4 regions of the Exiguobacterium sp. N4-1P genome follow, and region 3 is predicted to be linked to each of the others. Evidence: riboswitches for the same ligand, from Rfam matches in the RefSeq annotation. Region 3 holds a riboswitch; each other region holds the start of a gene.

Region 1 (7,843 bases), 630 kb from region 3:
GCAGCACCTGAAAATAACGGGGAGAACGGAGCACCACGACCAACTGAATTGTTGTTACACGCCGTCGCCGGCTGTACGGGAATGGACATCGTCTCCATTTTAGAAAAAATGCGTTTACCGTTAACCTCGTTTGAGATGGACATTGAGGGAGAACGGGCGACGGAACACCCGCGCCGCTTTACGACGATTTCGATTCATTATCGTCTCGAAGGCGACTTACCGGACGATAAAGTCCGCCGGGCCGTGTCGTTATCAAAAGATAAATACTGTTCTGTCTCGAAATCACTGAATGCTGAAATTGAAGTCTATTATTCAATCAATGGCGTCCGAAACGAGGAACCGCTTTGAAACCGATTTACCTGCTTTTAACGGCTTGCTTTTTGACGGCATGCGCGAGTGAACCAGCAACAGAACCGAAGACGAAACCGGAACCGAAGACGAGTCAGCAACAGCCGGCAGCCGACGAACCGACGGCTGCCGAACAGGCGGAGCAAGACATCAAACGTCAGCTCGCCAAACTCTCGACTGCTGAAAAGGTCGATCAATTGCTGTATATCGGGATCAGCGGGACGACGTTATCGGACGCGGACCGAAGTCTGTTAAACAATCACGCGATAGGCGGTGTCCTGTTACTCGGAGGCAATATCACGTCAGACGCCCAGCTGAAAACCTTGACGGCAGCAATCAAGGACGCACAAGCCGCCGAACCGCTCGCGTTCCTCGGTTTCGATGAAGAAGGAGGACGGGTCAGCCGTGTCCCGGATCAAACGTTTCATTTACCTCCGAGTTTGACGCTCGGTCAGAAAAACGATCCGGCATTGATGCAAAAGACCGGACAGGCATTTGGTGCGATGTCACGGTTTTATGGATTCAATATGGATTTTGCCCCGGTTCTTGATGTCAACAGCAATCCGGCGAACCCGATCATCGGGGACCGGGCACTGAGCGCTGAGCCGGATGATGTCGCCCGGCTCGGTGTCCCGTTAATGCAGGGAATCAAGTCGGAAGATGTCGTGCCGGTCATCAAACATTTTCCCGGACACGGGGATACGACCGTCGATTCGCATGTCGGCTTACCGACCGTGACGAAGACGAAAGCGCAACTCGAGCAACTGGAACTCGTCCCGTTCAAAGCGGCAATCGATGCCGGAGCGGAAATGGTGATGGTCGCACACATTTTATTCCCGGCGCTCGACCCAGACAATCCGTCGTCGTTATCAGAGCCGGTCATGCAACAACTGTTGCGTGACGAGTTGAAGTTCGATGGCGTCATCGTGACGGACGACCTCGTAATGGGTGCGATCACGAAACAATATGGTCTCGCCCAAGCTTCGCGTCTCGCCCTCGAACGTGGTGCCGACATGGCGATGTTCTCGCAAGCCGGTGCTTACACGGATGTTCATGCGGCAATTATGCAGGGGATCAAGGACAAGTCACTATCACGGGCTGACCTCGACGCGAAAGTGACACGTGTCTTACGTCTGAAACAAACGTATGATTTAGCAGACACGAAGCTGATTCCAACGCGTGAACAATTGACGGAACAGGTCAAAACGGTCACGGATTGGCTGAACTGACAAGTCAGACTAGAAATCAAGCGAGCGGTCATGGTAGACTACGAATGAACCAACCAACACTAAATAGTTCTACACTAGGGGAGTCTCGCAGCAGACTGAGACGGAAATATCCGGACCCTTTGAACCTGATCTAGTTCGTACTAGCGGAGGGAAGTGGCTTCTGATTATCATCCTGTCTCAGGTCTTACCTGGACATTTTTCGGACCACTCCATCATGTTCATGGGGTGGTCCTTTTTGTGTAGCAAGGAGGAGAAGGTATGCGTCCGAAGTTACATATTGTGACGACCGGGACAAAAGAGCTGACACATCTTCTAGAAGTCTTGCCGGCTGTTGTGCCTTATGTCGACATGATTCATATCCGGGAACCGGGTTGGTCGGCGGACCGACTCGTCCAATTGATCGAGGAGCTAGTATGCGCCGGTGTTCCACGTGAAAAACTAATCGTCCATGACCGGCTCGATGTCGCCCTCGTGACGAAGTCAAGTGTCCAGTTGACATCGCGCAGTATTCCCGTCGCTGTCGTGCGGCGTCAATTCAGCGAGCTACAAATCGGCCGATCAATCCACTCCTTGACGGAAGCGCTTGAGACGGACAGCGACTTCGTCATGTATGGTCATGTCTTTGCGACGGCGTCAAAACAGGACGTCGCCCCGCGCGGACTAGCGGCACTCGCGCAAATCGTCACGTTTTCAAAAGTCCCCGTCATCGCGATTGGCGGGATTCAGCCGGAGAATGTCGCGGGTGTCCTCGCGACCGGAGTTGCTGGCATCGCTGTGATGTCAGGGATTCTCGGTCAGGCAAATCCGGTCGAAGCAGTCCAGTCGTATCGCGAGGTGATTGATCAATGAAAGCAAAAGAGACGTTAATCGTCGGCGCAGGCGTAATCGGTTTGACACTCGCCTACGAATTGCTCAAACGAGGACAACCGGTACGCGTGCTTGAGCAAAATCGTTCCAGTGAAGGAGCGACGCGGGCAGCAGCCGGCATGCTTGCGACGGATCATGAACTGATTCCTGCCTTACATCAACTGGCAGCAGCGAGTCGACAGCTTTATCCCGACCTCGTCCGTGAGCTGTTTAATGAGACCGGCATTGATAGTGGCTATAAAGAAAACCCGTTTCGACTGATCCGTGCAGACGGGGACATCCGGTTCGCTTCAGTCGGTCAAATCGATCCCGTCCAGTTGACGCGTTCGCTCCGTCACGCGATTAAAGCCCGCGGAGGTGTGATTGAAGAACAGACAATGGTCACGGGACTGCTCCGGGCAGGGGCGACCGTCGTCGGCGTTGCGACAAGTAACGGTAAGCGCGAAGCCGGGAACGTCGTGGTCGCAAGCGGTCGGGGATCAGAAGCGTTACTCGCGACGAGTGGTGTCGAGATCGCGACGGTACCGGTCAAAGGCGAATGCCTCGCCGTCCGGCTTACGGGACATGTCTTGACCGAGACGTTGTTTAGCGACGACGTGTACCTCGTTCCGAAGTTTGACGGACGGATCATCATCGGGGCGACGGAACGGATCGGTGACGAGACGACAGGGGTCAGCGTCAGCGGGATTGAACATCTCCTGCAGGCGGCGGCGCGACTGTTCCCGGCAATCAGAGAAGCGGAAATCGTGGACATCTGGTCCGGGATTCGTCCACAAACAGCGGACGGATTGCCTTATCTCGGGCAGGTCCCGGGAGTCGGGCACCTATTCGTCGCGACCGGGCATCATCGGCACGGGATATTACTCGCCCCGATCACGGCGTCCGTCCTGGCAGACGAGGTAACGGGAATCACGCCGAAATATGAGCTTCGTCCGTTTTCATTACATGAATCGAGGAGGAACACGAATGCAACTCACCATTAATGGTCAACCGTATACGCTTGACGGATCGATTTCGACAATCGACGGATTGATTCATCATCTCAATTTGACGGAAAAAATGGTCATCATCGAACAGAATCGACAGATTGTCGAGCGGACAGCATACCAAAACACACCCATTCAAACAGGCGATTCTTTTGAAATCGTTCACTTCGTAGGAGGCGGTTAATCATGTTAACGATTGGTCAAACGACATTTCAGTCGCGGTTATTACTCGGAACGGGCAAATACCCCGACGTGACGACACAGCAGCAAGCAGTCGAGGCATCAGGAGCAGACATCCTGACCTTTTCCGTTCGCCGGATGGATATCTTTGAAGCGAGTCAACCGAACTTTTTAGAGGCGCTTGATTTGAGTCAGTATCATTTATTACCGAACACGGCGGGGGCGAAGACAGCGGAAGAAGCGGTTCGGCTGGCAAAACTCGCCCGCGCGTCCGGACTGTGCGACATGGTCAAAGTTGAAGTCATCGGCTGTGATAAAACGCTGTTACCGGACCCAATCGAAACGTTGCGGGCATCGGAAGAATTATTAAAAGAAGGATTCACCGTCTTACCGTATACGTCAGACGATCTGTTGTTGGCACGAAGACTGGAAGAACTCGGGTGTCACGCCATCATGCCTGCCGCGTCCCCAATCGGATCCGGACAAGGAATCCTTAATCCACTGGCCTTAAGCTTCATCATCGAACAGATGACGGTCCCAGTCATCGTCGATGCAGGAATCGGTTCACCGACCGATGTCGCCTACGCAATGGAACTCGGTGCAGACGCCGTCTTACTTAATTCGGCCGTCGCCCATGCGAAAGACCCGGTCAAGATGGCGCGAGCGATGAAGCTTGCCGTCGAAGCGGGACGACTTGGCTTTGAAGCGGGACGGATCGAAAAGAAACGGTACGCGACGGCGAGTAGTCCCGAGACAGGGATGAGTCGATGACGGATCGTTATTCACGGCAAACCCGGTTTCGGCCGATCGGTCAGGCGGGACAAGATGAGCTGACAAAAAAACATGTTCTCATCATCGGCATGGGCGCACTCGGAACGGCAAGTGCCGAACAACTCGTCCGTGCCGGAATCGGCAAGCTGACGATCGTCGACCGTGATTACGTCGAGTGGAGCAATCTCCAGCGGCAGCACCTTTACACGGAGGACGATGCCGCGCAGCATGTCCCGAAAGCGATCGCGGCGGAGCGCCGCTTAAATGCCATCAATCAGGAAGTCGAGATTATAGCCCACGTCACCGATGTCACGCGTTACGAATTACCGCAATTGATTCCTGGTGTCGATTTGATTCTTGACGCAACCGATCACTTCGATATCCGGATGCTGATCAATGATGTGGCGGCGCAACACAAGATTCCGTGGATTTACGGCGGCTGCGTCGGGAGTTACGGCATGACCTATACGGTCCTCCCGGACGAGACCCCGTGCCTGCATTGTTTGCTCGAACATTTACCACGCGGGCAAGCGACGTGCGAGACGGCGGGTGTGATTGGTCCGGCGATTCAACTCGTCGCCGCGTATCAAGTCGCGGAAGCCTTGAAGCTCCTCGTCGGTGCGACGGACGCGCTACGGCAGGAATTGCTCGCGTTCGACGTCTGGACGAATGAACAGAGCCGCATCAATGTCGCGTCTTTGAAGAAGGCATCATGCCCGTCCTGCGGCGAGAACCGGACCTATCCGTATTTGACGCACATGCCGGTGCAGTTTACAACATTGTGTGGACGTGACGCCGTCCAGGTCCGTGGAGATGAGGCGCGTGACTTAGAACGTCTTGAACAGAATCTGAGCCCGGTCGTCAGTATCGTCGCGAAAAATCCGTACTTGCTCAGTTTTAAGACGGAGACGCATCGATTCGTCGCCTTTCGTGACGGACGCGTCCTGATTCATGGGGAACAGGAACTCGTCCGTGCAAAACAGCTCTATCACGCCTTTTTTGGTTAAAAAGTCACAAAAAAATCAAACTAACATTCAAAATATATGTTTTAGATGTTTTGAAAAGAGGTAAATAAGACTTCAAGACACAAAATGGCGTTTTAGGTAGACTGAAAGCGAAGAGGAGTGATTAGGATGAAACAAGAATTCGATAAAGTGGTCCAATCATCGGACCAGACGAAGCGGACAGAACAGACAGCTGAACCGGTTCAGCAGGCGAATTGGAATCCAGATCGGTACCGGACGAACTTAAATCCGTTCTATCTGTCACCTTGTAGCGTCGAACGACGGGAAGATGTTGAAGCACATGCGAATCATCTGATCGAAGTTGAACCAGACGCGTCCCCTCTTGCCCAAATTTTCGAACAACAACAAACAGCCCATATACCGAACAAACATCAGAGCTCAAAATTCACGACAGGAATTGTAGTCGGTGCTATCATCGGAGGATCCGTCTCCATCATCACTTCTGTCAAGCGGTTGCGGCACAAACATTAAGGAAATGAATGCATGGAATGTAAAGGATAGTAAGGTCCGGTCGCGTCCGGTCTTTACTGTCTTTTTTTTGATTATAGACGCATGCCGGATCGAAGCCTATGCGCGGACGAGAGTCGTCATTGCCGTTTCAGACGTGTTAAACTGGACTTAATATATTAGTAAAGTGAGGGTGAGGAAACATGAAATGGATTCATACAGCGGATTGGCATTTAGGAAAAATCGTCCACGGCGAATCGATGATTGACAATCAACGCGCCGCGCTCGAAGCATTTTTAGCATTACTCGACCGGGAACGTCCGGACGCGGTGGTCATTGCGGGCGACTTATATGATCGCGCCGTCCCACCGACCGAGGCGGTCGAACTGCTCGATGCGACACTCGCGGACATCGTCCTCGACCGCGGGATTCCGGTCATCGCGATCAGCGGTAACCACGATTCGGCGGAACGGCTCAGTTTCGCGACGACCCTTCTCGAACGGTCAGGTCTACATCTCGCCGGTAAATTAACACCGGTGATTGAGCCGATCGAGATTAAAGGCGTCAAGTTTTATCCGGTCCCGTTCGCAGATCCGGCGATCGTCCGTTACGTCTATCAGGACGACACGATTCGGAATCATGACGAAGCGATGCGAAAAATCATCGAACCCTTAACGATTACAGGACCAAGCGTCCTCGTCGGTCATGCCTTCGTCATCGGTGGACTCGAGACCGACTCGGAGCGTCAACTGTCGGTCGGGACGGCAGGGCAAATCAGTGCCAGTACGTTTGCGCCGTTCACTTATACGGCACTCGGTCACCTACATAACCCGCTCGCGATCCGTTCCGAGACGATCCGGTACAGTGGATCACTTTTAAAGTATTCCTTTTCGGAAGCGAGTCACGTCAAAGGCGTCGATATCCTGACGCTCAATGACGCAGGAACGTTTGAACGTCGCTTTGAGCCGATTGCCCCGCGGCGTGATTTACGGGAGTTGACGGGAACGCTCGCCGAACTGATGGATCCGACGTTCGTCGCGACACAATCGACGGACGACTACATCAAAATCAACTTGACGGATGCGGAAGCGTTGATTGATCCGATGGGTAAGCTGAAAAAAGTTTTTCCGAACATCCTGCATCTCGAGCGGACCGGTTTTACTAGGGAGAGCACACGCTCCGTCCAAGCATCGCGCGACCAGGTCAAGACGGCGACGCTAACCGATTTATTCAGTGAGTTTTATGAAGCAGTCCGGGAAAAACGACCGACGGATGCGATGCAGACCGTCCTAGAGGAGGAAGCGACATGCGGCCAGAACGATTGACCTTACGGGCGTTCGGCCCGTTCGCAGAAGAACAGACGATTGATTTCACGGCACTCGCCGGACGGACGATGTTCGTCATTTCCGGTAATACGGGAGCCGGCAAAACGACGATTTTTGATGCCTTGACGTTTGCCCTTTACGGGGAGACGTCAGGCGGCGAACGGGAGATGACGGATTTACGGAGTCATTTCGCGCGCCCTGATGTCAAAACGGAAGTCGAACTGGAATTTTTACTGAAAGGTGAACGCTATCGTGTGATTCGCCAACCGAGCCAACCACATCCCGTCAACAAAACGGACTATGCGCACGAGGCAGAACTGGCACGGTTCGACGGGATGGCGTGGCAACCGCTCGCCGTCAAAATCCCCGAAGTCAAGCAACGGGTTCAAAGTCTCTTGCAGCTCGACCATAAACAGTTTTCGCAAATTTTGCTGTTGCCGCAAAATAAATTCCGGGAGCTGTTGATGGCGGAGTCAAAAGACAAACTGCAAATCCTGAAGCAACTGTTCAAGACGGAGCAGTACGGTGAGTTCCAGCAACGCTTGCACCGGAAAGCACTCGATCTTGCTGCAGCAATCAAAGAGACAAAAACGAAACAGCTCGCAAAACTGGAGGAATTGCCGTTAGAAGTTGATTGGGTCAATCAAAATGAGACGACGATCCGG
Region 2 (7,843 bases), on a different contig from region 3:
CTTGACGGGGACGCCGCTCGAAAACAAGACGCTTGATCTCTGGTCAATCTTTGACGTCGTCTTCCCGGCACTCTTGCCGGACCGGCAACGGTTTCTCGACTGGTCAGCACGGGACGTCCAACAATTCGTCGAACCGTTTTTGCTGCGCCGGACGAAAAAAGATGTTTTGCAACAGTTGCCGGCGAAACAAGTCGTCCATCAGTACACGGAACTGACGGCGGCACAGAAAAAACTCTATGCCGCCCACTTGGCAAAGTTACAGCTCGAGACGTTACAGCATCTCGATCAGTCAAAACCGGAAGAACGGATGAAGTTACTCGCCGGATTGACCCGGCTCCGGCAAATCTGTTGCGACCCCCGGTTGTTCGTCGAAAACTACCGCGGCCGGTCGGCGAAACGGGACCGGTTGCTCGCCTTGATTCAAGAAAAACGGGCAGCAGACAAACGGATCTTAATTTTTTCACAGTTTACAAAAATGCTCGATTTGATTCGGAACGACCTGCATGAGTTGCACCTCCCTCATTTCGAACTGCGCGGGGATACACCGATTGCGGAGCGTCTCGAACGCTGCGACCGTTTTAATGCAGGCGAAGTCGATCTGTTTTTGATTTCACTGAAGGCGGGCGGCACCGGACTGAACCTGGCGACGGCGGATACTGTCATCTTATATGACAGTTGGTGGAATCCGGCTGTCGAACAGCAAGCGGCTGACCGGGCACACCGGATGGGACAAACACAGACGGTCGAAGTCATTAAATTAATCACGAAAGGCACGATCGAAGAAAAAATCATCGAGCTGCAGGAACGGAAAGCGACACTCGTGACGGACATACTTGAACAACCGGCGTCACTTGCGTTATCGGTCGATGAGATGGTTCAATTGCTTGAATAAGAGGAAAGGCACCGATTTCTTAATAGGATGTAAACCGTTGCTGCTCTAGGGAGAACAGGTTTCTGGCTATCGTTTTTTCGCCGGTTGATGTTTAGCTTTTAATGTTACGGGGGTATAACTATCATAGCACCGCATCAGCGAGTTGCTTTTACAACCACATGTTTCTCAATATCAGCGTAATGACCTGGGAGAGAAATGCTAACCACTCACTTCGATCTTCATTTTTATGAAATCAATTTGAAATAGCATTCGATGCACCGTCTTGATCCGGAACGATTCGTTCCACTCCTTTCTTCATTACCTTTTGAGGGCTATACCAAATTCAAGGGGGAAATGAACATGTCAGTAACATTAAAAGTAGAAGAACGCGAAGTACGCCCACGCTCACTTAGAAAGCAATTACGTCATGAAGGAAAAGCTCTTGGTGTCGTGTATGGTTACAAAGTGGAAAGTACACCGATTGCCTTTGACGAAAAAGCATTGATCAAAGTCGTTCGCGAACATGGTGAGAATGCACTTGTTGCACTTCAAATCGGTGGTAAAAAAGTCAACACACTGATCAACAAACTCGATATGGATATCTTCACACCAACAATCAAGCACGTTGAATTCATCGCTGTTAAAATGGATGAAGAAACAGAAGTCGAAACAGATATCGTCCTCGTCGGCGAAGCGGCTGGTGCAAAACTTGGTGGATATCTTTCACAAACACTCTTTAAAGTAACAGTTGCAGCTACACCAGATAAATTACCGGAACGCGTCGAAGTCGATGTGACAAATCTTAACCTCGGTGATTCTCTATCGGTTTCGGATTTGCCGGAAGAAAAAGAATACCGTATCGTTACGGAAGGTGACATTCAAGTCGTTGCCGTCGTCGAATCGACACTTGAAGCGGATCTCGAAGAAGCAGATGCTGAAGAACCAGCTGAAGCGACAGAAGAAGTTTCTACTGAAGAACAAACGGAAGAAAAAGAATAATTTTTCTTACCCTCCCCTCGCGGAGGGTTTTTATCTGTATTGACAACTGTCGGTAGAGTCGGTACAGTAAATAGCGTACACACTATATGCACATCCACTAGGGGAGCCCATTGGCTGAGACGATTCACTTCGGACCCTTTGAACCTGATCTAGTTCATACTAGCGTAGGAAAGTGGAGCGGTAATTCGTTCAATTTTTCTGCATGTTTGCAGATTCAGCGACCGCTCTCTTTCATAGAGGGCGGTCTTTTTGTTTGTCTGGTGGTTGTGCCAAAGGGAGATAGGAACATGAACAGTTGGAAAATGAAAGAAATCATTGTCATGATGATGTTGTCGGTTGCTTGCGGGGTACTCTACTTAGGGTGGTCGACATTGTGGTTACCGATTTCCGCGATCTTCGGACCGGTCGGATCGAACTGGATGTTCGGGATTTGGGTCATCGCGAGTCCGCTTGTCGCCTACATCATTCAAAAGCCCGGGGCAGCACTGATTGCAGAAGTCGTCGCCGCGGCTGTCGAATTATTCACGGGGAGTCACTTCGGATTATCGGCCTTATTGATTGGTTTCGCTCAAGGAATCGGTGCCGAAATCGCTTTTGCCCTCTTCGGATACCGGAAGTTCAACACAATGACGTTAGTTCTATCCGGAATGTTCGCCGCAATCGGTAGTATGGTCTATAGTCTTGTCGTCAATGGTTTCGCCTACTATACGACGACGACACTTCTGTTGACGTTTTCCCTTCAACTCGTCAGCGGTGCATTGCTCGGTGGATTACTTGCGAAAGTCATCGTCGATGCGCTCGTCAAGACAGGGACGTTGAACGGTTATGCGATCGGGCGTAAGCGGCGGAAGCCGGATGCAGCATGATTCATTGTAACGACTTGTCTGTCCGCTATCCGGGGCAACATGACAACGTCCTGCACAAGGTGACGGTGACGCTACACGAAGGGGAAACGACGTTGCTCGTCGGACCGAGCGGCAGTGGGAAAACGACGTTTTTACATGTTCTCGCCGGTTTATTACCTGACGCGATCGAAGCCGATGTCAGCGGCCACTGCAAAACGAATGGGACGGTCGGAATCCTTTTTCAAAATCCGGACGACCAGTTCTGCATGCAGACCGTCGGAGCGGAAGTTGCCTTTAGTCTTGAAAATCGCTCAGTCGACCGCAGTCAGATGGATGACCGGGTTGACGCCGTACTGGCACGTGTCGGCCTTGATGTGCCGCTGACGACACCGATTATGCAACTGTCAGGAGGGATGAAACAACGACTCGCCCTCGCCTGCGTCCTAGCCCTTGAGCCGGATATTCTATTGCTTGACGAACCGACGGCGCAACTCGATCCGGCAGGACATCGGGTTTTGATGCAGCTGATTGAGGAACTCCATCACGACCGGACGTTGACGCTCGTTCTGATTGAACATCAGCTTGACCGCTGTGTGACGTTCAGTGACCGGGTGCTCGTCTTCGATCACGGTGGAACGATTTTACGTGATGGTCCGCCGCTTGATGTCTTCGGTCAGCATCGCGCTGAACTCGAACGACGCGGCATTGCAACACCGCTCCTCTACCCGTATGAACTGGAAACCGTGCCCCCCGCTTCTTCCCAGGCGGGGCGGTTACGAAAAGTGACTAACAACCGTCCTCCGGTTCGGCACGACACGACGTTCGCGCTGACGCGCACCGCGTTAGGACGCCGTAAGCAAGTGATTGTCGATAACCTGTCGCTTGCAACACACGCCGGAGAATGGATCATGGTCGTCGGATCGAACGGTGCCGGGAAAAGCACGTTGCTCGAAACACTGGCGAAATTGATTCCGGCGCAAGGCGGTACGGTCCGCTTGTTCGAAAAAGAACTGCGGACATGGAAAAGTCGGAGCTATTACCGACACGTCGGATTCGTCTTTCAACAGCCAGAGCTCCAATTTCTCAAGCAGACGGTCGAAGACGAGCTCGTAATCAGCATGGATGCACCGACGCCGGAGCGGATTGAAACGGCGTTGCAATCCTACCGGTTAACCCATGTCGCCCGTCAGTCGCCCCTCGCCCTGAGCATGGGTCAAAAGCGACGGCTCAGCGTCGCAACGATGTTGTTAGAACCAAAAGACGTCCTGTTACTCGATGAACCGACGTTCGGTCAAGATGCCGAGACGACAAGTCAACTCATCGAGATGTTCGAGCAGGCGCGATTAAACGGGACGACGCTGATCATGGTGACGCATGACATGGAGCTGGTCCACCAGTATGCCGACCGGGTCCTCGTCCTTGGTGACGGGCGACTTCAGTTCGACGGCACACCGGACACTTTGTTTAAAGACGAGACGTTACTCGAGCATAACCAACTCTCTCGTCCGTTATCGTATTTGTATCAGCAACTCGAGGAGGTGAAACGTCGTGCAGGAAAACGACTCCCCGCTCGCACGTATTAATCCGGCACTCAAGCTCGGTGCCCTCCTGTACGTGATGGTGCTCTTGATTGCGGCACCGACGTTACGCGAAACGATAGCCTTACTTTTACTCGCTGCGGTCGGATTGGGCTGCTCCGGTTGGTCACTGTTGACGCTCGCCAAACGGGTCTCCCCCTACCTCGTCTTGTTCTTGCTGACATTTTGGATGATGGCAGCCTTCGGAAAAGGCAGTACGGAAGTTTGGTCATTCGGTTGGTTTCGCGTCACGGAAGAAAGTATCGGTCATGCCTGGTTGATTGCACTGCGGATGCTCGCCTTCGTCTTCCTCAGTTTGACGTTCATCGCGACGACCGACCAAACCCGGTTCGTCATGAGCCTGATTCATCAGTGCCGCCTTCCGGACCGTCTCGCATACGGCTTTTTAGCAGGGATTCGTTTTATTCCGATCTTTCAGCAGGAAATAAGAACAATCCGTCAAGCACGGCGTGTCCGGCAACAGCACTCGATTTGGCCATGGCAGACGTTTTTCGCCATCAGTTTACCGCTTTTTACGAACAGTATCATCCGTTCGGAACAAATCGCGATTGCGATGGAAGCGCGTCGGTTTCAGGCCGAGCGGACGTATTATGTCCGTCCTGTCGTGACGCGTCACGATCAAGTGTTTTTTTGTCTCGTTTGTCTCGTGGCGAGCTTGCTTCGGATTGTCCTATGACATTCATTAGATTAACGCAGACGGATTCAGGGAATCATAGTTTCGGAAGCAGTTAATTTAAAGAAGTAGGTGAAGGTTTGAAACGAATCGTATTAGTCGGGGCAGGTCATGCCCATTTAGAATGTATCAAGGAAGGAACGCATCCGGATGTTGAATGGATCGTCATCAACCCGTCCCGTTACCAGTATTATTCAGGAATGTTCTCCGGTCTTGCGGACGGCACGTATCGACTCGAGGAGACCCGGGTCGATGTCAAAGCACTCTGTTCTCTTCACGGAAAGACATTGATGGAGGACCGTGTCACGCGAATCGATCCGCAAACGAAACAAGTTTTCTGTCAATCGGGTCAAATCATTCCCTATGATGTTGTATCGTGTAACATCGGTTCGAATGACTGGAATGTCTCAGATGCGACGTCACGCGTCACGATCAAGCCGAATTATCAAATCGATCAGGCGCTCCGTCAGTTTAAAGAGGCATCGTCGCCCGTCATCGTCGGGAGCGGTGCTGCTGCAATCGAGATGGCCGCCTCATTCCAATCGGACGGTTGTTCGGTCACACTCGTCCATGATGAACCGCTCCTCGCAGGACACCCGGCAGAAGCAAGCATCCTTGACCGGTTGGATACGCTGGGCGTGACACGCATCGTCGACCGGTTCCTCTCTCTTGATGAGCAAACCGTCCGGCTCCAGTCGGGTCAATCATTCAAAGCGGATGCCGTCCTGTTTTTAGGTGGCGCGTCAGCACTGGATCTGTTCAAGGCATCCGGCCTCTATTGTGACGACCGCGGATTTTTGCTCGTCCACGAGACGTTCCAGTCGCTAGAGGACCCTTCTCTGTTTGCCGTCGGCGACTGTGCGACGCTCGCCGCATATCCGAACACACCGAAGAACGGTGTAACCGCCGTCCGGCAAGCACCGGTCTTGCATGAGAACCTTCTTCGTTTCATCAATCAGGAACGTTTGCGGACGTTCCGGCCGCAAGCGCGTTACTTGACGATTCTTTCGATGGGACATCAGCAAGGGACCTTGCTTTACGGACGACACTATCAGACGAATCATTTGAGCTGGCGTTTGAAACAATGGATCGATCGCCGGTTCATCAAAAGTTATACAACATAAGAACTCGAATTTCGAATGAACTGGGTGTTCGGTTCAAGGCGGAACGTGCACTAAGGTGTCTGCATGTGGAACCTCCTAAAACAGAGAGGTATTCATTCCTCAATCTAGACACAAAAACAGCCATCACATACTTGCGATGGCTGTTTCAGACTGTAGACAACGTGCTATCAGGAAATCAAGCGTCTTTTTTCGTTACTTTCCTCGGGCGAGGCGCAAGCCGTTGCTCCTTGATCCTAACGGACAACGAGCAGGGTCTTGCCTGCCTCTGAAAGTGCGTTAAAAACGCACTTTTTCCCGTAGGAGTCAACGAAACGTGACGCTTTTTAGGGAATACCGTGAGATAAATCCAAATATGCAGACGGTTTAGAGCGTAATCTGTCTTGAATCGCTTAGAACTGCGAACGATTGCCGCTTTGAATACGAGGTGAGACAGGAAAGCGCATCTCGATATAGCATTTTCAGGCTTCATAACCGTTTAGCTACAGCTTTAACAGCCATCGCATACTTACGATGGCTGTTTCGTGTCTTTGATTATTTTAAGAAAGCAAGTAACGTGTCGTTGAATTTTTCGCGTTCATCGAGTACCGTCCCGTGCCCACTCTCTTCAAATGGTTCGATGCGTGAGTTCGGGATTCCTTTTTGCATCTCTTCCGCAAATTCAAACGGACAGACTTTATCTTTTTTGCCATGAATGATTAACGTCTCGACGTCAATCTGCGGCAATTCATTCCGTAAGTCTTCGTCGCGCAAGGCGATTGCCGATAAAATCGTGCCGTGAGAAGAGGCTGCGACACTTAAGTTGTGGAACCATTGTGTCAGCGGTTCTGAATGGTCTTGTTCAAAGAAGATTTTTCCGAATCCTTCAAGCATCGCCGGACGGTCTTTTCTCGTATCGGCAATCAAGTCATCGACTTCGTCTTTTGTCATCCCGTACGGGTACCCTTCCCGTTGCGTGAAGACCGGAGCTGCAGCACCCGCAAGAATCAATTTCGAGATTTTGCTCGATCCGTGGTTGAGCAGATAGCGTAACGCAATCCCGCCCCCCATTGAAAAGCCGAGTAACGCTGCGTCTTTCAGTTCGAGCTGCGTGATGACTTGATCGATGTCAGATGCCATCGTTGCATAATCATATCCGCTGGCTGGAGCATCCGATTTGCCATAGCCGCGGTAATCAACTCCGATGTAACGGTAGCCGGCGTCGAGCAAGGCATTCTTTTGATATTCGAACATGTTGTTATTCGCTGGCCATCCGTGTAACATGACGACCGGTTGTCCTGAACCGACATCTTCGACATAAATTTTAGTTCCGTCAACTGCTTGAATGAATGTACCCATTTGAATAACCCCCGTGTAGTAGTGAAATTCATGATGATTGAGTATTACCCGTTCTGATAGATTATTAACATCTTAAGGTTAAAGTGAAATGAAAAATAGATAAAATATGGAAAAATATATGGTAAAATAAGTAGAAAACGACGGGGAGGGATTGTCATTAAATCATGGTCACTGGCATTAGGACTGGCCTGCAGTCTCGTCTTGACCGGGTGCGGTCAAGAACGTTTATTGAAGCTTGAGTCCGTACCGGCGTACTGGTCAGTCGAACGTTTTACCGATCATCAATTCGTAGACGATGTATCGACGAAAGAGAAAAAACAATTGTTAAAAACGTGCAAGAATAAAAAGACGACGGCACTGCCCTCATCCTACCGGATCCTTAATACATATGAGATGTA
Region 3 (7,843 bases):
TACTCCAAGACAGAAAACTTGGCCGTCGTCGGAACGACGATGGCGTGCGTCTGTTGGTCGGACGAACTCCTCGTTATCGGTCATGTCGGGGATAGTCGAGTCTATGCGATTGAAGAAGGTCAACTGAAGCAACTGACAGATGATCATTCTTATGTCAATATGCTTAAGCAATTAGGTGAACTGTCGGAAGAAGAAGTCGAAAATCATCCACGTCGAAACGTCATCACGCGCTCGATTGGCTCGAACGAACTCGTCGACGTCGACGTCCAAGTCCGGGATGCACCAGATTATGAAATTGTCCTCGTCTGTAGTGACGGATTAACGGATGAAGTCCCTTATGAAGTAATACAACAGCTGCTACAAGAAGATGCGCCACTCGAGCAAATCGTTGAACGATTAGTTTTTGAGGCGAATGAGCGGGGTGGAGCAGACAACATCACCGTTGCTGCCATCCGTTTCAAAGAAAGAAAGAGGGGCTGAATATGCGATACGGAGATCGATTAAATGACCGCTACCGCATAGAACGGCTAGTTGGAAATGGCGGGATGGCGAATGTCTATCAAGCTTATGATGAAATCTTAAAACGGAATGTCGCAATCAAAATTTTACGGACTGAATTTTCGCATGATGAACAATTCATCCGGCGCTTTGAGCGCGAAGCTCATGCTGCGACAAGTTTGAACCATCCGAATATCGTTGCCGTCTATGATGTCGGTGAAGAGGATTCGATTTACTATATCGTGATGGAGTTCATCGATGGGATGACGTTGAAAACCTACTGTGAAGGACGACCGCTCGCAATCAATAAAGCGGTTGAAATCATCAGTCAGATTTGTGACGCGATTGATCATGCCCATGCCCATCGCATCATCCACAGAGATATAAAACCACAAAATATGCTCGTCCGAGAGGATGGTACGGTCAAGGTGACGGACTTCGGTATTGCCGTCGCGATGTCGAACGCGACATTGACACATACGATGTCCGTTCTTGGTTCAGTGCATTACTTCTCACCTGAGCAGGCAAAAGGAAAATTTGCCGATGAAAAATCGGATATTTATTCGCTCGGTGCTGTCCTTTATGAACTCGTGACAGGACACGTCCCGTTCGAAGGAGATTCACCCGTTGCCGTGGCATTAAAACACTTGCAAGATACAGCGCGGCGGCCATCCGTCTTGAATCCTTCCGTGCCGCAAGCGCTAGAAAACTGTATCATGCAGGCACTAGCGAAGGCCCCGCACGATCGGCAACAATCCGTTGCTGAATTTCGGGAAGATATGGTGACGGCATTATCTGTTGAACGAGCAGATGAAGGGGTTCGCGGGGAAGATCCGATGGAGCAAACGATGGTGTTAAGTCCAGTCTCGGCTCCGTCCGGAACTCCGGTCAAGGAAGAAGAAGCTACGGTCGCGACAGTTGTACCGAAGCAAAAGAAAAAAAAGCGATGGTGGATTGTGCTCGTATTCCTCCTCCTACTCGGAGGTGCCGCGACAACGTTCGCGATGTGGCCGGATCCGACAGTCGTTGTGCCGGATGTCGCAAAAGAAGATGCGGACGAGGCCGAAAAACAACTTGAGAAACTCGGTTTTATCGTCGAATCGACTAAGCGATCGAGTGATACGATTGATGAAGGACTTGTCATCAGTCAAGCACCGCGGGCAAAAGTGACCGTCAAAAAAGGTTCGACGGTCAATCTTGTTGTCTCGACGGGCAGTGATCCGGTCGAAGTGCCGGATGTAACGGACGAAACAGAGAAAAAAGCGACCTCGATCTTGAAGGATGCTGGGTTCTCAAAAGTAGATGTCGAAAAAGAAGAGTCGGAAGACATCAAACAAGGCAATGTCATCCGGCAATCGATTTCAGCCGGAACAGAAGTGATTGCAAAGGAACAGACGATTACAATCACGGTATCCGAAGGTTCGTCAGCGTTTGAATTGAAGGATTTGACGAACATGTCGAGTGCTGAAGCAAAAGCGTACTTGGACGCGACAGGTCTCGACGGTACATTCGAACAAGAATTTTCGAGTGAAGTCGAACTGGACCAAGTCATTCGTCAATTTCCGCAAGCGGGTGTCAAAGTCGAGCCGAACGATTCCGTGACGGTCTTTATTTCAAAAGGGGAGGAAGAACAAACCGTGACGGCGACCTTCCCGGAAAAAGTAGCCTACGATGCTGTAGGTGAAGGGGATGAAGATCCGCCGCGGCAAGTCATTCGAATCGAGACGGATGATGCTAAAGGGAAACGTACGGTGATTGAAGAGTCGATTGACAGTGATGAAACATTTGATGTTCCGGTGACGATTGATCCGGGCGAAGAAGGAAAAATCACAATTTATAAAGATGATGTAGTGTATCGCTCGAAAACGATTACCTATAAACAAGCGAAAGCAGAACAATGAGTGTGCTACGAACCGCAAATTGAAGGAGGGCATGGGATGGCAGAAAATCGTATCGAAGAAAATCGGGACGGGACGATCATTCGTCTACAAGGTGGGTTTTATGATGTCATGACGACGCAGGGCGAGGTGCGATCGCGCGCTCGGGGAAACTTCCGAAAACGTGGTATCAGTCCTGTTGTAGGAGATGAGGTCGTATTGCATATCGAAAGCGAAACTGGATACATTTTAGAAGTGAAGGAACGGCAAAATTTCCTGGTTCGTCCACCGGTCGCAAACATCGATCAAGCGTTGCTTGTCGTCTCAGCAGCAGAACCGGACTTTTCAGCCCATTTGCTCGATCGATTTTTAGTCTTAATCGAAGCAAAAGAGATTCAACCTATCATTATCTTGACGAAGATGGATTTGTTGCAAGGAACAGCGGAAGCAGAAGTCCGGACGGCGATTGCCGGTTACCGACAAATCGGTTATCAGGTGATTGAGACGTCGAGTGAGACGCTAGAAGGGGTAGAGGAAGTCCGCCCGCTACTCAAGGAAAAAACAAGTGTGCTCGCGGGACAGTCGGGAGTCGGAAAAAGTTCATTGTTGAATGCGCTCGATGCGACGCTCGATCTCGAGACGAGCCACATCTCGAAATCGCTCGGACGCGGACGACATACGACGCGTCATGTGACGTTAATTCCGCTTGCAGAGGGCTTGATTGCTGATACGCCAGGGTTTTCGAACCTCGATTTTCCACACGAGATGGAAATCGAAGAATTACGTTGGTGTTTTCCAGAATTCGTCGCACGGCAAGATACGTGCAAATACCGTGGTTGCCTGCATTTAAACGAACCAGGCTGTGCTGTCAAAAAATCAGTTGAGGGAGAAGAAATCATGTCCTCACGCTATACGAATTATGGTATGTTTGTAGAGGAAATCAAGAATCGAGCGCGGAGGTATTGAAATGATTAAAATCGCACCATCTATTTTATCAGCAGATTTCGCCAACCTAGAACGAGACGTTAAAGCTGTCGAGGCGGCAGGAGCAGATTACATCCATTTCGACGTCATGGACGGCCAGTTCGTCCCGAACATTTCATTTGGTCTACCCGTCCTCAGTAGTCTTCGTCAAAAGACGGACATGGTCCTTGACGTTCATTTAATGATCGATCGACCAGAAAACTTCGTCGAAGCGTTTGTAGCGGCAGGAGCGGATATTGTCACCTTCCATGTTGAAGCGACGAATCATGTCCATCGTGTCTTGCAACAAATTAAAGGGGCTGGAGCAAAGGCCGGCGTCGTGCTGAATCCACACACGTCACTGTCGACGATTGAACATGTCCTAGAAGAAGTCGACATGGTCTTGTTGATGACGGTCAATCCAGGATTTGGCGGACAAGCTTTCTTGCCGAGCGTCATGACGAAGCTGAAGCAATTAGCGATGATCAAAGCAGAGCGCGGTTTGACGTTCGAAATTGAAATCGATGGTGGTGTCAACGCGGAAACGGCAAAACTGTGTATCGACAATGGGGCAAACGTCCTTGTCGCAGGTTCTGCAATCTACAATGCACCAGACTATGCAGAAGCCATCACTAGTATTCGAAACGCGGCTCACGTATAATAGAGCCAAGACAATTAAATTTTGACCGCAAGGGGTGTCGCGTCAAGCGGCTGAGAGAAGTGAGTAGACTTTAACCCTTCGAACCTGTTCCGTTCAGACGGACGTAGGGATGTGGCGCACGCAGGCAGTACGGCGTCCGTCGTACTGCCTTTTTGTTGTCATCATTATTTTATTTTTAGGAGGAACACAGTATGAAACGATTACGAATGTTAATGGAGATTGCGATTTTCGCGAGTCTCGGTGTTGTATTTGATTTATTGATTCCGTTCAAAATGCCACAAGGCGGATCCATCAGCTTAGCGATGTTACCGATTTTCGTCATGGCCTTTCGTCACGGCGTCGTTGGTGGTGTCATCACGGGTGCGCTCGTCGGAACGATTCAATTGATGTTCGCTCCGCAAGTCTTGACGGTCGTCCAACCGCTGCTTGACTATACGCTTGCATATGGTGTCGTCGGTTTGAGTGGAGTGTTTGCAGGCCAAGTCAAAAAAGCAGCAACAGAAGGTCAAAAAAAGCGTCTCATGACGATTGTTTTGTTTGCGACCTTGTTAGGTGCCGGTCTACGTTACATCTGTCATGTCATCAGTGGAATCGTCTTTTTTGCAGAGTATGCCAAAGGACCGGTCGTTCCTTACTCGTTCATTTATAACGCGACGTATATGGCTCCGTCGTACGTTTTATGTGGGGTCGTTGCAGGTATTTTGCTTACGACAGCACCACGTCTTTTACGTTACTCCGCTCGCGGTATTTAAAGATGAGAGTTTTAATCGTTGCGGCAGGACCGGTAGAAGACGTCCCGACGCTCGCACCATTCGTGAAAGACAAGACGATGATTATCGGTGTTGACGGCGGGATTGCGACATTAGTGGAGCAAGGACTTGATTTTGATGTGGCAATCGGTGACTTTGATTCGCTCGGATACGTTCCGGATGGTGGATTGCTTCATCCGGCAGAAAAAGATGAAACGGACTTAGAACTAGCGTTACGTTACGCTACCGAACAGGCTGCAGGTGCTGAACTACTCATCTTTGGTGCGACGGGTGGTCGGCTCGACATGACGCTACAGAACGTCTATTTGTTAAAACAATTTCCGATGGCACGACTCGTGACGAAACGTGAGGATGTCCGGTACTGGAAAACCGGTCAGTACGAACTCGCGTCTGAAGGGTATCATTACCTGTCATTCATTCCCCTTGTCCCGTCGAACTTGACGTTACGCGGCGTCAAATACCCCTTGACGGAGCATCCTGTTCCGGTCGGTGGTTCGCTGACGGTCAGCAATGAGTGGGTTGGTGTTGCGCAAGTGACGGTCGTCGAAGGGGAAGTCCTCGTCCTGCGCACGCATGAAAAATAAAAACGCGATAGACGCGATTCCATCATATCTCGCTGATGCGACCGGGACATGCGTTCTTCAAGTACACGTCATGACGTCATGAACAAAAAGATAGGTATGGCAAACGCCGATGACTCCGTATGTAAAACGGAAGCATCGGCGTTTTGATTTATTAGTCAGTCGACTGTTTAAGTTCAACGGATTCCGGCACCCGGTGTATCCAGGGCCAGATAACAAGTCATCGTTGTTCGTTTTGAAGTGTCGAACTGGCTGCTTGTTGTTCGCTTTTTGCAGCGATATGTTTTCCTTTGACGAAAAGATGGTAACTTGCCCATGTCAGTAGGAAGAAAGGGACGCCGAGATATAAGGCGACGCGTTGATCGGCTTGAAAACCCAAACTGATTAAGACGAGCAGATTGAGTGAGAATGAGAGGATGGGTAAGACTGGGAAGAACGGTGTTTTGAACTTCAGTTCGTCAAGCGTGTGTCCTGCCTTGATGAATTGGCGTCGGAAAGCGATTTGCGAAGCGGAAATCGAGATCCAACCGACTTGTGCTCCGAGACCGGCGATGGATAATAGCCAGATGAAGACGGTATCTTCTGCGAAGAATGCCGTCAATAAGGATAACATCGCGAACAGCATCGTGAACGTTAAGGCGCGCATCGGCACACCCCGCTGATTGACGATGGCGAGTTTCTTTGAAATCATGCCTTCTTGCGACATCGACCAGAGCATGCGTGTCGCAGCATACAGTCCAGAGTTTCCGACGGATAAGAGTGCCGTCAAAACGACGATGTTCATCAAATCTGCAGCATATGGGATACCGATTGCGTCAAATACCATGATGAAGGGACTGCTGATGCCGCTCGCCAATTCATACGGAATTAAAGCCCCGATAATTGTAATCGAGAGGACGAAGAAAATAAACGTCCGCCAAACCGTATTACGAATCGCTTTCGGAATCGATTTTTCTGGATCACTCGATTCCCCGGCAGCGACACCAATCAATTCTGTTCCTTGGAAAGCGAAGTTGACGGCAATCATCGTCGTCAAGACGCCGAGAGCCCCGTTCGGAAACCAGCCGTTCGCCGTGAAGTTCGCGAACAACGTAGCTGGTCGTTCAGCCGCCATATCAATCCATCCGAACCATGCGGCTCCCCCGAGTCCGATGAAGAACAGGATGGCGAGTACTTTAAGACTTGAAAACCAAAATTCTGCTTCTCCGAATGCTTTCGCAGAGATCGCGTTCAATCCGAATAAGATGACGGTAAATAAGGCGCACCAGATGACGACGGGAACCTGTGGAAACCAGCGATCCATCAGACTACCGGCAGCTGTGATTTCAAGAGCGACGGTCACGGCCCAGCCGAGCCAATAAATCCAACCGACGGCAAAACCGATGCCTGGACCGATAAAACGTGTCGTATACGTTTGGAATGAACCGGACACAGGCATGTGGACAGCCATCTCTCCTAGACAGAGCATCGTTAAGTACATGATTGTTCCGCCGACGATGTAACTGAGGACCGCCCCGAGTGGTCCTGCTTGCGAAATCGTCAACCCTGAACCGAGAAATAACCCCGTCCCGATAATACCACCAAGCGAAATCATGAATAGATGTCGGCTTGTCATGGCTCTTTTTAACTGCATGATGAATTCCCCCTTGAGCAATAAAGTAACTGCCAACTTATTGTAAGCGTTTTCAAATGCTGCGACAATTACTTTAGGAGAAAAATAAAAAAGACGACAAAAAAACCGGAAGGGAAGATTCCCGTCCGGTTTTTGCGCCTTATACGCGTTCGACTTTACCTGATTTAAGAGCTCGAGCTGAAACCCAAACCTTTTTAGGTTTACCGTCAACGAGGATACGTACTTTTTGTACGTTGACTCCCCAAGTGCGTTTCGTTTTGTTCAATGCGTGTGAACGGTTGTTTCCCGACTTCGGCGATTTTCCAGTAACGTAGCATTTACGTGCCATGCGTTCCGCCTCCTTTTATGTTGTTTTGCGTTCGTCCTAATAGACACTTTGCTATCTTAGCATGGTGTCAGGACGGTTGCAACATAAAAAAAGTAGCTGACAAGAAAAAAACTTGACAGAGAACCTCAAAATTTAAAATAATGGATGAGGATGATGGTAAAAGTTCATTTGACCGCTACTATTTTTCACTTATTCATTGTATAGTCAGTACGGCGACTTTTCAATAGTAGGTCCTTATAGTAGAATTACGAGAAGAACACAATTAGTTAAAGGGGGCTACTCAGGTGGCGATCGAGATGAAAACGACCTATGGAAAGATTGATGTAGATAATGATGTCGTCGCGCAACTGGCGGGCGGAGCAGCAATGGAATGTTTTGGTGTCGTTGGTATGGCATCACAATCACAAATCAAAGATGGGCTAGCTGAATTATTGAAACGTGAGAATTTTGCACGTGGCGTCATCGTTCGACAATCTTCAGAACAAGTTCACATCGATATGCATATCATTGTGAGTTACGGTACGAAAATTTC
Region 4 (7,843 bases), 320 kb from region 3:
ACCGTTTTCAGCGCAACCGACAATTGAAGATGCCGCAGCTGCAACCTATCTTGCGACATTGACACGCGAAAATAAAGCGCAGCTCCGGTTTGACGTCCGCGACGGCGGGATTGCACTCGAAAGCCTGACGACACAGCGCAGTTATCTCTTGTCCCTGCCCTACTTCGACCGTTTACTGAACGACCGCGACTGGTTACGGGAACGGGCGGACATCTGGATGAGCGCCGCTGTCCGGGGCCGACTCGTCAGCGGATCCCCTCGCGTCAAACTGGCTCTCGACCGGATCAATACCCGCCTGGAAGTCGTCGTCACGTTTGATTACGACGGCAAAACCGTCAACCCGTTGACTCCGACACGCTGGATCGGGCGTGACTTGTCGACGGAGCGGGCGGTGACGCGTTATTTGGAAGCGACAGGACTCTGCGCGGATCAAGCCCGTTATGTAGTAGAAGGAGAAAGTAATCACTACGTTGTCTTAAAAGGTTTACTTGACCCGATGGTTGCCCTCGGTCAACTCGAGTTATACGCGACGGCGAGCATCAAAACGGCATTGCTCCCCGGTCCATTCCATCCGAAAATTGAAGTCAACGTGACGAAGCGACTCGATTGGTTGACGTTCAAGTTTTCGATGGACGGGATTTCAGAACAAGAACTGTCGGCGGTCCTCGCGTCACTCGTGACGCAAAAGACGTACCACCGTTTACGTTCGGGACAATTGCTGTCGCTTGAAGACCGTGCCTTCACGCAAATCAAACGGCTGTTACAGGAAGTCGAAGCGACGGAACAGACGTTACTTGAAGCGGAATTGACCGTTCCTGCCGTGCCGAACTTGGCCCTGTTGACCCCGGCTGCCTTCTTGACGGTCCACAGTCAACTGAAGGAACGATTGCTCGAGATGAAAGCCGGAAAAACAGAGCGACTGGCGTTACCGGAACCGCTCGCGACACAACTTTTGCCGTATCAGCAAGACGGCGTCCGCTTCTTCAAGAGTCTTGCGGCACACGACTGTCATGGCATCTTAGCGGACGAGATGGGACTCGGCAAAACGATCCAAGCCATCGGTTATATCGAAACGCTCCCGAGTGCACGTGTCTTGATCGTCGCCCCGGCGTCACTCCTCTACAATTGGGCAGCAGAGCTGCACCGCTTTGCTCCGACACGCACCGTCCGTGTGCTCAGCGGGAGTCGTGCGTCGCGCTTACGACAGCTCGAAGACTTGCCGGACGACGTCATTCTCATCATCTCCTACCCGTCGCTCCGGCTCGACATCAAAAATCATCAAACGATCCATTACGATTGTATCTTTTTTGATGAAGCACAACATCTGAAGAATCCACGGTCGCAGACGACGGTCAGCTTAAAACAACTGTGGGCGACGCGGCGGTTTGCCTTGACGGGGACGCCGCTCGAAAACAAGACGCTTGATCTCTGGTCAATCTTTGACGTCGTCTTCCCGGCACTCTTGCCGGACCGGCAACGGTTTCTCGACTGGTCAGCACGGGACGTCCAACAATTCGTCGAACCGTTTTTGCTGCGCCGGACGAAAAAAGATGTTTTGCAACAGTTGCCGGCGAAACAAGTCGTCCATCAGTACACGGAACTGACGGCGGCACAGAAAAAACTCTATGCCGCCCACTTGGCAAAGTTACAGCTCGAGACGTTACAGCATCTCGATCAGTCAAAACCGGAAGAACGGATGAAGTTACTCGCCGGATTGACCCGGCTCCGGCAAATCTGTTGCGACCCCCGGTTGTTCGTCGAAAACTACCGCGGCCGGTCGGCGAAACGGGACCGGTTGCTCGCCTTGATTCAAGAAAAACGGGCAGCAGACAAACGGATCTTAATTTTTTCACAGTTTACAAAAATGCTCGATTTGATTCGGAACGACCTGCATGAGTTGCACCTCCCTCATTTCGAACTGCGCGGGGATACACCGATTGCGGAGCGTCTCGAACGCTGCGACCGTTTTAATGCAGGCGAAGTCGATCTGTTTTTGATTTCACTGAAGGCGGGCGGCACCGGACTGAACCTGGCGACGGCGGATACTGTCATCTTATATGACAGTTGGTGGAATCCGGCTGTCGAACAGCAAGCGGCTGACCGGGCACACCGGATGGGACAAACACAGACGGTCGAAGTCATTAAATTAATCACGAAAGGCACGATCGAAGAAAAAATCATCGAGCTGCAGGAACGGAAAGCGACACTCGTGACGGACATACTTGAACAACCGGCGTCACTTGCGTTATCGGTCGATGAGATGGTTCAATTGCTTGAATAAGAGGAAAGGCACCGATTTCTTAATAGGATGTAAACCGTTGCTGCTCTAGGGAGAACAGGTTTCTGGCTATCGTTTTTTCGCCGGTTGATGTTTAGCTTTTAATGTTACGGGGGTATAACTATCATAGCACCGCATCAGCGAGTTGCTTTTACAACCACATGTTTCTCAATATCAGCGTAATGACCTGGGAGAGAAATGCTAACCACTCACTTCGATCTTCATTTTTATGAAATCAATTTGAAATAGCATTCGATGCACCGTCTTGATCCGGAACGATTCGTTCCACTCCTTTCTTCATTACCTTTTGAGGGCTATACCAAATTCAAGGGGGAAATGAACATGTCAGTAACATTAAAAGTAGAAGAACGCGAAGTACGCCCACGCTCACTTAGAAAGCAATTACGTCATGAAGGAAAAGCTCTTGGTGTCGTGTATGGTTACAAAGTGGAAAGTACACCGATTGCCTTTGACGAAAAAGCATTGATCAAAGTCGTTCGCGAACATGGTGAGAATGCACTTGTTGCACTTCAAATCGGTGGTAAAAAAGTCAACACACTGATCAACAAACTCGATATGGATATCTTCACACCAACAATCAAGCACGTTGAATTCATCGCTGTTAAAATGGATGAAGAAACAGAAGTCGAAACAGATATCGTCCTCGTCGGCGAAGCGGCTGGTGCAAAACTTGGTGGATATCTTTCACAAACACTCTTTAAAGTAACAGTTGCAGCTACACCAGATAAATTACCGGAACGCGTCGAAGTCGATGTGACAAATCTTAACCTCGGTGATTCTCTATCGGTTTCGGATTTGCCGGAAGAAAAAGAATACCGTATCGTTACGGAAGGTGACATTCAAGTCGTTGCCGTCGTCGAATCGACACTTGAAGCGGATCTCGAAGAAGCAGATGCTGAAGAACCAGCTGAAGCGACAGAAGAAGTTTCTACTGAAGAACAAACGGAAGAAAAAGAATAATTTTTCTTACCCTCCCCTCGCGGAGGGTTTTTATCTGTATTGACAACTGTCGGTAGAGTCGGTACAGTAAATAGCGTACACACTATATGCACATCCACTAGGGGAGCCCATTGGCTGAGACGATTCACTTCGGACCCTTTGAACCTGATCTAGTTCATACTAGCGTAGGAAAGTGGAGCGGTAATTCGTTCAATTTTTCTGCATGTTTGCAGATTCAGCGACCGCTCTCTTTCATAGAGGGCGGTCTTTTTGTTTGTCTGGTGGTTGTGCCAAAGGGAGATAGGAACATGAACAGTTGGAAAATGAAAGAAATCATTGTCATGATGATGTTGTCGGTTGCTTGCGGGGTACTCTACTTAGGGTGGTCGACATTGTGGTTACCGATTTCCGCGATCTTCGGACCGGTCGGATCGAACTGGATGTTCGGGATTTGGGTCATCGCGAGTCCGCTTGTCGCCTACATCATTCAAAAGCCCGGGGCAGCACTGATTGCAGAAGTCGTCGCCGCGGCTGTCGAATTATTCACGGGGAGTCACTTCGGATTATCGGCCTTATTGATTGGTTTCGCTCAAGGAATCGGTGCCGAAATCGCTTTTGCCCTCTTCGGATACCGGAAGTTCAACACAATGACGTTAGTTCTATCCGGAATGTTCGCCGCAATCGGTAGTATGGTCTATAGTCTTGTCGTCAATGGTTTCGCCTACTATACGACGACGACACTTCTGTTGACGTTTTCCCTTCAACTCGTCAGCGGTGCATTGCTCGGTGGATTACTTGCGAAAGTCATCGTCGATGCGCTCGTCAAGACAGGGACGTTGAACGGTTATGCGATCGGGCGTAAGCGGCGGAAGCCGGATGCAGCATGATTCATTGTAACGACTTGTCTGTCCGCTATCCGGGGCAACATGACAACGTCCTGCACAAGGTGACGGTGACGCTACACGAAGGGGAAACGACGTTGCTCGTCGGACCGAGCGGCAGTGGGAAAACGACGTTTTTACATGTTCTCGCCGGTTTATTACCTGACGCGATCGAAGCCGATGTCAGCGGCCACTGCAAAACGAATGGGACGGTCGGAATCCTTTTTCAAAATCCGGACGACCAGTTCTGCATGCAGACCGTCGGAGCGGAAGTTGCCTTTAGTCTTGAAAATCGCTCAGTCGACCGCAGTCAGATGGATGACCGGGTTGACGCCGTACTGGCACGTGTCGGCCTTGATGTGCCGCTGACGACACCGATTATGCAACTGTCAGGAGGGATGAAACAACGACTCGCCCTCGCCTGCGTCCTAGCCCTTGAGCCGGATATTCTATTGCTTGACGAACCGACGGCGCAACTCGATCCGGCAGGACATCGGGTTTTGATGCAGCTGATTGAGGAACTCCATCACGACCGGACGTTGACGCTCGTTCTGATTGAACATCAGCTTGACCGCTGTGTGACGTTCAGTGACCGGGTGCTCGTCTTCGATCACGGTGGAACGATTTTACGTGATGGTCCGCCGCTTGATGTCTTCGGTCAGCATCGCGCTGAACTCGAACGACGCGGCATTGCAACACCGCTCCTCTACCCGTATGAACTGGAAACCGTGCCCCCCGCTTCTTCCCAGGCGGGGCGGTTACGAAAAGTGACTAACAACCGTCCTCCGGTTCGGCACGACACGACGTTCGCGCTGACGCGCACCGCGTTAGGACGCCGTAAGCAAGTGATTGTCGATAACCTGTCGCTTGCAACACACGCCGGAGAATGGATCATGGTCGTCGGATCGAACGGTGCCGGGAAAAGCACGTTGCTCGAAACACTGGCGAAATTGATTCCGGCGCAAGGCGGTACGGTCCGCTTGTTCGAAAAAGAACTGCGGACATGGAAAAGTCGGAGCTATTACCGACACGTCGGATTCGTCTTTCAACAGCCAGAGCTCCAATTTCTCAAGCAGACGGTCGAAGACGAGCTCGTAATCAGCATGGATGCACCGACGCCGGAGCGGATTGAAACGGCGTTGCAATCCTACCGGTTAACCCATGTCGCCCGTCAGTCGCCCCTCGCCCTGAGCATGGGTCAAAAGCGACGGCTCAGCGTCGCAACGATGTTGTTAGAACCAAAAGACGTCCTGTTACTCGATGAACCGACGTTCGGTCAAGATGCCGAGACGACAAGTCAACTCATCGAGATGTTCGAGCAGGCGCGATTAAACGGGACGACGCTGATCATGGTGACGCATGACATGGAGCTGGTCCACCAGTATGCCGACCGGGTCCTCGTCCTTGGTGACGGGCGACTTCAGTTCGACGGCACACCGGACACTTTGTTTAAAGACGAGACGTTACTCGAGCATAACCAACTCTCTCGTCCGTTATCGTATTTGTATCAGCAACTCGAGGAGGTGAAACGTCGTGCAGGAAAACGACTCCCCGCTCGCACGTATTAATCCGGCACTCAAGCTCGGTGCCCTCCTGTACGTGATGGTGCTCTTGATTGCGGCACCGACGTTACGCGAAACGATAGCCTTACTTTTACTCGCTGCGGTCGGATTGGGCTGCTCCGGTTGGTCACTGTTGACGCTCGCCAAACGGGTCTCCCCCTACCTCGTCTTGTTCTTGCTGACATTTTGGATGATGGCAGCCTTCGGAAAAGGCAGTACGGAAGTTTGGTCATTCGGTTGGTTTCGCGTCACGGAAGAAAGTATCGGTCATGCCTGGTTGATTGCACTGCGGATGCTCGCCTTCGTCTTCCTCAGTTTGACGTTCATCGCGACGACCGACCAAACCCGGTTCGTCATGAGCCTGATTCATCAGTGCCGCCTTCCGGACCGTCTCGCATACGGCTTTTTAGCAGGGATTCGTTTTATTCCGATCTTTCAGCAGGAAATAAGAACAATCCGTCAAGCACGGCGTGTCCGGCAACAGCACTCGATTTGGCCATGGCAGACGTTTTTCGCCATCAGTTTACCGCTTTTTACGAACAGTATCATCCGTTCGGAACAAATCGCGATTGCGATGGAAGCGCGTCGGTTTCAGGCCGAGCGGACGTATTATGTCCGTCCTGTCGTGACGCGTCACGATCAAGTGTTTTTTTGTCTCGTTTGTCTCGTGGCGAGCTTGCTTCGGATTGTCCTATGACATTCATTAGATTAACGCAGACGGATTCAGGGAATCATAGTTTCGGAAGCAGTTAATTTAAAGAAGTAGGTGAAGGTTTGAAACGAATCGTATTAGTCGGGGCAGGTCATGCCCATTTAGAATGTATCAAGGAAGGAACGCATCCGGATGTTGAATGGATCGTCATCAACCCGTCCCGTTACCAGTATTATTCAGGAATGTTCTCCGGTCTTGCGGACGGCACGTATCGACTCGAGGAGACCCGGGTCGATGTCAAAGCACTCTGTTCTCTTCACGGAAAGACATTGATGGAGGACCGTGTCACGCGAATCGATCCGCAAACGAAACAAGTTTTCTGTCAATCGGGTCAAATCATTCCCTATGATGTTGTATCGTGTAACATCGGTTCGAATGACTGGAATGTCTCAGATGCGACGTCACGCGTCACGATCAAGCCGAATTATCAAATCGATCAGGCGCTCCGTCAGTTTAAAGAGGCATCGTCGCCCGTCATCGTCGGGAGCGGTGCTGCTGCAATCGAGATGGCCGCCTCATTCCAATCGGACGGTTGTTCGGTCACACTCGTCCATGATGAACCGCTCCTCGCAGGACACCCGGCAGAAGCAAGCATCCTTGACCGGTTGGATACGCTGGGCGTGACACGCATCGTCGACCGGTTCCTCTCTCTTGATGAGCAAACCGTCCGGCTCCAGTCGGGTCAATCATTCAAAGCGGATGCCGTCCTGTTTTTAGGTGGCGCGTCAGCACTGGATCTGTTCAAGGCATCCGGCCTCTATTGTGACGACCGCGGATTTTTGCTCGTCCACGAGACGTTCCAGTCGCTAGAGGACCCTTCTCTGTTTGCCGTCGGCGACTGTGCGACGCTCGCCGCATATCCGAACACACCGAAGAACGGTGTAACCGCCGTCCGGCAAGCACCGGTCTTGCATGAGAACCTTCTTCGTTTCATCAATCAGGAACGTTTGCGGACGTTCCGGCCGCAAGCGCGTTACTTGACGATTCTTTCGATGGGACATCAGCAAGGGACCTTGCTTTACGGACGACACTATCAGACGAATCATTTGAGCTGGCGTTTGAAACAATGGATCGATCGCCGGTTCATCAAAAGTTATACAACATAAGAACTCGAATTTCGAATGAACTGGGTGTTCGGTTCAAGGCGGAACGTGCACTAAGGTGTCTGCATGTGGAACCTCCTAAAACAGAGAGGTATTCATTCCTCAATCTAGACACAAAAACAGCCATCACATACTTGCGATGGCTGTTTCAGACTGTAGACAACGTGCTATCAGGAAATCAAGCGTCTTTTTTCGTTACTTTCCTCGGGCGAGGCGCAAGCCGTTGCTCCTTGATCCTAACGGACAACGAGCAGGGTCTTGCCTGCCTCTGAAAGTGCGTTAAAAACGCACTTTTTCCCGTAGGAGTCAACGAAACGTGACGCTTTTTAGGGAATACCGTGAGATAA

What was found. Region 3 has a riboswitch for thiamine pyrophosphate ahead of thiT (energy-coupled thiamine transporter ThiT). Riboswitches for the same ligand answer to the same signal wherever they lie in the genome.
Region 1: it holds a riboswitch for thiamine pyrophosphate, as region 3 does, so the genes downstream of both, A0126_RS05965 (thiamine phosphate synthase) here and thiT (energy-coupled thiamine transporter ThiT) in region 3, are expected to answer to the same signal.
Region 2: it holds a riboswitch for thiamine pyrophosphate, as region 3 does, so the genes downstream of both, A0126_RS18105 (ECF transporter S component) here and thiT (energy-coupled thiamine transporter ThiT) in region 3, are expected to answer to the same signal.
Region 4: it holds a riboswitch for thiamine pyrophosphate, as region 3 does, so the genes downstream of both, A0126_RS07835 (ECF transporter S component) here and thiT (energy-coupled thiamine transporter ThiT) in region 3, are expected to answer to the same signal.

The regions. Positions count from the first base shown of each region.
Region 1 is NZ_CP022236.1:1,174,686-1,182,528, forward strand. It holds gene A0126_RS05955 (OsmC family protein) at 1-348, shown strand, start outside; gene nagZ (beta-N-acetylhexosaminidase) at 345-1,577, shown strand; TPP riboswitch at 1,644-1,746, shown strand; gene A0126_RS05965 (thiamine phosphate synthase) at 1,836-2,426, shown strand; gene A0126_RS05970 (NAD(P)/FAD-dependent oxidoreductase) at 2,423-3,427, shown strand; gene thiS (sulfur carrier protein ThiS) at 3,411-3,614, shown strand; gene A0126_RS05980 (thiazole synthase) at 3,617-4,381, shown strand; gene A0126_RS05985 (ThiF family adenylyltransferase) at 4,378-5,388, shown strand; gene A0126_RS05990 (hypothetical protein) at 5,515-5,877, shown strand; gene A0126_RS05995 (exonuclease SbcCD subunit D) at 6,057-7,178, shown strand; gene A0126_RS06000 (AAA family ATPase) at 7,160-7,843, shown strand, end outside.
Region 2 is NZ_CP022238.1:288,644-296,486, reverse strand. It holds gene A0126_RS18115 (DEAD/DEAH box helicase) at 1-892, shown strand, start outside; gene A0126_RS18110 (50S ribosomal protein L25/general stress protein Ctc) at 1,232-1,870, shown strand; TPP riboswitch at 1,960-2,058, shown strand; gene A0126_RS18105 (ECF transporter S component) at 2,158-2,736, shown strand; gene A0126_RS18100 (ABC transporter ATP-binding protein) at 2,733-4,298, shown strand; gene A0126_RS18095 (energy-coupling factor transporter transmembrane component T family protein) at 4,264-4,989, shown strand; gene A0126_RS18090 (NAD(P)/FAD-dependent oxidoreductase) at 5,067-6,110, shown strand; gene A0126_RS18085 (alpha/beta fold hydrolase) at 6,642-7,445, opposite strand; gene A0126_RS18080 (hypothetical protein) at 7,647-7,843, shown strand, end outside.
Region 3 is NZ_CP022236.1:1,805,321-1,813,163, reverse strand. It holds gene A0126_RS09485 (Stp1/IreP family PP2C-type Ser/Thr phosphatase) at 1-480, shown strand, start outside; gene pknB (Stk1 family PASTA domain-containing Ser/Thr kinase) at 483-2,399, shown strand; gene rsgA (ribosome small subunit-dependent GTPase A) at 2,436-3,341, shown strand; gene rpe (ribulose-phosphate 3-epimerase) at 3,343-3,999, shown strand; TPP riboswitch at 4,020-4,126, shown strand; gene thiT (energy-coupled thiamine transporter ThiT) at 4,191-4,751, shown strand; gene A0126_RS09460 (thiamine diphosphokinase) at 4,754-5,353, shown strand; gene A0126_RS09455 (amino acid permease) at 5,571-6,983, opposite strand; gene rpmB (50S ribosomal protein L28) at 7,123-7,311, opposite strand; gene A0126_RS09445 (Asp23/Gls24 family envelope stress response protein) at 7,596-7,843, shown strand, end outside.
Region 4 is NZ_CP022236.1:1,480,690-1,488,532, reverse strand. It holds gene A0126_RS07845 (DEAD/DEAH box helicase) at 1-2,281, shown strand, start outside; gene A0126_RS07840 (50S ribosomal protein L25/general stress protein Ctc) at 2,621-3,259, shown strand; TPP riboswitch at 3,349-3,447, shown strand; gene A0126_RS07835 (ECF transporter S component) at 3,547-4,125, shown strand; gene A0126_RS07830 (ABC transporter ATP-binding protein) at 4,122-5,687, shown strand; gene A0126_RS07825 (energy-coupling factor transporter transmembrane component T family protein) at 5,653-6,378, shown strand; gene A0126_RS07820 (NAD(P)/FAD-dependent oxidoreductase) at 6,456-7,499, shown strand.